DNA from 2 places in the Nocardiopsis sp. NPDC057823 genome. Region 1 is predicted to be linked to the other one. Evidence: predicted binding sites of a transcription regulator. Region 1 holds the regulator's gene; the other holds the start of a gene.
The links. The regulator HrcA, encoded in region 1, represses chaperone genes, less so after heat shock. The targets are predictions, from matches to a motif close to TTGGCACTCTCNNNNNGAGAGTGCCAA.
Positions count from the first base shown of each region.

Region 1 (2,395 bases):
CTGCGCCCGCGCCGGACGCGCTCGCGGGGGCCGCGTCCGCCCGCCTGGCCGCCGCCGAAGAAGGCGTTCATGATGTCGTCGAACGGGAACCCGGCGGCGCCGCCGAAGCCGCCCGCGCCGCCCCCGCCCGGGGCGAAGGGGTCCTGGCCCATGTCGAACATCCGGCGCTTGTTCTCGTCGGAGAGGACCTCGTAGGCCTGGGTCACCTCCTTGAAGCGCTCCTGGGTGGCGGGGTCCGGGTTGATGTCCGGGTGCAGCTCGCGCGCGAGCCTGCGGTACGCCTTCTTGATCTCGTCCTTGGAAGCGTCGCGACGCACACCGAGGACCTGGTAATAGTCTCTGGCCACTGAGTTACTGTCCTGCCAAAATCTGTCCGACATACCGAGCAACGGCGCGTACCGCCCCCATCGTCCCGGGGTAGTCCATCCGGGTGGGTCCCACGACACCGATCTTGGCGAGCGACTGGTTTCCCACACCGTAGTCGGCCGACACGACCGAGGTGGACCGCAGCCCCTCGTGGAAGTTCTCCGCGCCGATGCGCACCGTGAGCATCGACGGGTCCTTCGCCTCACCCAGCAAACGGATGAGGACCATGTTCTCTTCCAACGCCTCCAGGACGTCCCTCAGGCTGGCGGCGAAATCGACGGCCGCGAGGTTGGCCGTGCCCGCGAGGACCAGCTTCTCCTCGTGGCGTTCGACCAGGCTCTCCAGCAGTACGGACAGGACGGACGCCGCCATGGCGCGGTTCTCCTCGGGTACCTGCTGTGGCAGGTCCTCGACCGCGCCGGGGACCTCCGCGAGGTGCAGGCCGGCGGTGGCCCGGATGAGCATGCCGCGCAGGTCGGCGACCGCGTCGGCGTCGACCTCCCCCAGGCCGTCGATGACGCGCTGCTCGACCCGGCCGGTGTCGGTGATGACCACCAGCATGAGCCGCTGGCCCGCGAGGGGCACCAGCTCGACGTGCTGGACGGAGGAGCGGGTCAGCGACGGGTACTGGACGATCGCCACCTGGCGGGTGAGCTGCGCGAGCAGCCGGACCGTGCGGGCGACGATCTCGTCGAGGTCGACGGCGCCGTTGAGGAACGACTCGATGGCGCGGCGCTCCGCGGCCGAGAGGGGCTTGACCGAGGACAGGCGGTCGACGAAGAGCCGGTACCCCTTGTCCGTGGGCACGCGCCCGGCACTGGTGTGGGGCTGGGTGATGTACCCGTCCTCCTCCAGCGCGACCATGTCGTTGCGGATGGTGGCCGGGGAGACCCCGAGCCGATGGCGGTCGGCGAGGGCCTTGGACCCCACCGGTTCGTTGGTGCTGACGAAGTCCTCGACGACGGCACGCAGGACCGCGAGCTTGCGCTCATCCAGCAACTCGCCACCTCCTGGCACTCGATGGTCCTCAGTGCTAATTCTATGCCCGGACGCAAACCCCGGCCGCTCCGCGGGCGGGGGCGGCGCCGGCGCGGCGCCTTCCCCGCCGGCGGGGGGCGCCGTCTGTAGACTGCACCACCGTGGCTACCAAGGGAACCGGCCGGTACGGCCGCGATGTGCTGGCCTCGGCGCGCAACCGCCCTGAGCGGAGGGTCCGCGAGGTCCCGCTCGACCGCGACCTCGTGGTGGAGGACGCCGGGGAGGCGTTCTGCGGCGCGGTGGTCGGCTGGGACAAGGCGACCGTGACCCTGGAGGACCGGCACGGGCGGCGCCGGGTGTTCGCACTGGAACCGGCCGCCTTCCTGGTGGACGGCGAGCCGGTGACCCTGGTGCGGCCGTCCGCTGCTCCGCGGGGGCCGCTGCGCAGCGCCTCCGGTTCGGTCGCCGTCCAGGGCCTGAGGGCGCGCACGGCCCGGGAGGGCCGGATCTACGTCGAGGGCGCCCACGACGCGGAGCTGGTCGAGAAGGTGTGGGGGCACGACCTGCGCGTGGAGGGGGTGGCCGTCGAGTTCCTGGAGGGGGTCGACGACCTGCCCGCGATCGTGGCGGAGTTCACCCCCGGCCCGGGGCGGCGCCTGGGGGTCCTGGTGGACCACCTGGTGCCGGGGTCGAAGGAGTCGCGGATCGCCGAGCGGGTGCGGGGCGGGGACGTCCTGGTGGCGGGCCACCCCTACGTCGACGTGTGGCAGGCCGTGCGGCCGGCCGCGCTGGGCATCCGCGCCTGGCCCGAGGTGCCCAGGGGGGTCCCCTGGAAGGAGGGGGTCCTGGAGGCGCTGGGCTGGCGGATGAGCACGGGTGAGGCGTGGCGCCGGATCCTGGGTTCGGTGCGAACCTATGCTGACCTGGAACCGGCCCTGTCGGGTCGGGTGGAGGAACTCATCGATTTCGTCACCGGCCCGCACGGACCGTGACCCCCCTTGCGCCTAGGATTCAGACCGGACACGAGGCCGGTTTCTGCCTCCGGTCGTCG
Region 1 is NZ_JBHVLR010000010.1:170,337-172,731, forward strand. Features, by position in the region: gene dnaJ (molecular chaperone DnaJ) at 1-347, opposite strand, end outside; gene hrcA (heat-inducible transcriptional repressor HrcA) at 352-1,365, opposite strand; gene ACFVNO_RS18100 (DUF3097 domain-containing protein) at 1,506-2,336, shown strand.

Region 2 (2,395 bases), on a different contig from region 1:
TCCTCGATGCGGTGCTTGCGCTCCTTGAGCTCCACCTCGGTGGCGGCACCGGCCTTGATGACCGCGACGCCGCCGGCCAGGCGGGCGAGGCGCTCCTGGAGCTTCTCGCGGTCGTAGTCGGAGTCGGTGCGCTCGATCTCGTTGCGGATCTCGTTGACGCGACCGGCGATGGCGGTGGCGTCGCCGGCACCGTCGACGATGGTGGTCTCGTCCTTGGTGACGACGATCTTGCGGGCGCGGCCGAGCATGTCGAGCTCGGTGTTCTCCAGCTTGAGGCCGACCTCCTCGGTGATGACCTGGCCGCCGGTCAGCACGGCGATGTCGCCGAGCTGGGCCTTGCGGCGGTCACCGAAGCCCGGGGCCTTGACGGCGACGGACTTGAAGGTGCCGCGGATCTTGTTGACGACCAGGGTCTGCAGCGCGCCCTGCTCGACGTCCTCCGCGATGACGACCAGCGGACGGCCGGCCTGGAGCACCTTCTCCACGATGGGGAGGAACTCGTTGTTGTTGGAGATCTTCTGGTTCGCGATGAGGATGTACGGGTCCTCCAGGACCGTCTCCATGCGCTCCAGGTCGGTGGCGAAGTAGGGCGAGATGTAGCCCTTGTCGAAGCGCATGCCCTCGGCGAGCTCCAGCTCGAGCCCGAAGGTCTGCCCCTCCTCGACGGTGATGACGCCTTCCTTGCCGACCTTGTCCATCGCCTCGGCGATGGTCTCGCCGATCTGGGTGTCGCCGGCGGAGATGGAGGCGGTGGAGGCGATCTGCTCCTTGGTCTCGATCTCCTTGGAGAGGTTGCCCAGCTCCTCGCTGATGCGGGAGACGGCGGCCTCGATGCCCCGCTTGAGGCTGATCGGGTTGGCGCCGGCGGCGACGTTGCGCAGGCCCTCGCGCACGAGCGCCTGGGCCAGGACGGTGGCGGTGGTGGTGCCGTCACCCGCGACGTCGTCGGTCTTCTTGGCGACCTCCTTGACCAGCTCGGCCCCGATCTTCTCCCACGGGTCCTCGAGCTCGATCTCCTTGGCGATGGAGACACCATCGTTGGTGATGGTGGGGGCGCCCCACTTCTTCTCCAGGACGACGTTGCGGCCCTTGGGGCCGAGCGTCACCTTGACGGCGTCCGCAAGCTGGTTCATGCCGCGCTCGAGGCCGCGACGGGCCTCCTCGTCGAACGCGATCAGTTTGGCTGCCATTGAGTTCTTGTCCTCCCGTGACCGGGCTGATACGCGGTGGGACGAGGCGTGCGCCCGCGACGGACGACCGCGGATCCGCCGGCGACCCTGTTGCCGGCGGCCGCGGTCTCGCAGCCTCGATCCGGTTTAGCACTCAGTCGGGGCGAGTGCTAACCAGATCCCTTTTTAGCACTCGGCATGGGAGAGTGCAAACGATGCGGTCACGATTCCACCACCTCTTCGACACGCGTTCACCTGCGCAAACCCCCCATGTGACGGGTTTTTCCGCTCGCGGCAGACGAGACCGGCCGAGCGCGGGCGGGGGTCAGGCGGAGATCCGGCGCATCGCCCGCGACCCCAGTCCCAGGACCAGCAGGGTGGTCGCCAGGGCCACCGCCCAGCCGATGCCCACGGCCGCGTTCCACTCGCCCGCGAACAGCGCCCGCTCCGCGTCCACCACGTAGGCGACGGGGTTGGCCCGGGACAGCGCGTACAGCCAGTCCGGCGCCAGGTCCATCGGCAGCAGCACGCCCGACAGCAGCATCAGCGGCATCACGGCGGTCTGCACGATGGGCGCGAACACGTAGGTCTGCCGGACCTTGAGGGCGACCAGGTACGACAGCGACGACAGGCCGACGCCCAGCACGATGAGCAGCAGCAGGCCGGCGGCGAAGCCGGCCACCGGGAGGCGGAACCCGAACGGCACGACCAGGACGACGATGAGCGCCATCTGCAGCGCCATGACGGCCACGTCGCGCAGCACCCGCCCCAGCAGCAGGGCCACCCGGGAGGCCGGGGTCGCCATCAGGCGCTCGTGCGCCCCCGAGGAGATCTCCGGCAGCAGCCCGAACCCGGCGAAGCCCGCGGTGAACAGGGCGAGCATGACCAGCAGCCCCGGCACGAACCACTGCCAGGGGTTCTCCCCCTGGGCCCCGGCCAGCCCGGTGAGCAGCGGCGCGAACAGCACCAGGTACAGGACCGGCTGGAGCATGCCGAACAGCAGGAAGGCCGGCCGGTGCAGCAGCGGGCGGAACTGGCGGACGAACATCAGCCAGGTGTCCCTGGCCAGGGACGAGGGCCGCGCGGCGGCGGTGCCGTACGTGTCGGCGGCGGTGTCGGCTGTCGTGGTCTCGGTGGTCACGGGTTCTCCTCCCGCAGGCTGCGGCCGGTGAGGGTCAGGAAGACGTCGTCGAGGGTGGGGCGCTGCACCCGCACGGTGGTCAGGG
Region 2 is NZ_JBHVLR010000001.1:194,077-196,471, reverse strand. Features, by position in the region: gene groL (chaperonin GroEL) at 1-1,190, opposite strand, end outside; gene ACFVNO_RS00965 (ABC transporter permease) at 1,495-2,310, opposite strand; gene ACFVNO_RS00960 (ATP-binding cassette domain-containing protein) at 2,307-2,395, opposite strand, start outside.
Region 2: groL (chaperonin GroEL) is a predicted target of HrcA. The motif match lies at 1,356-1,382, and genes of this name have one in related genera.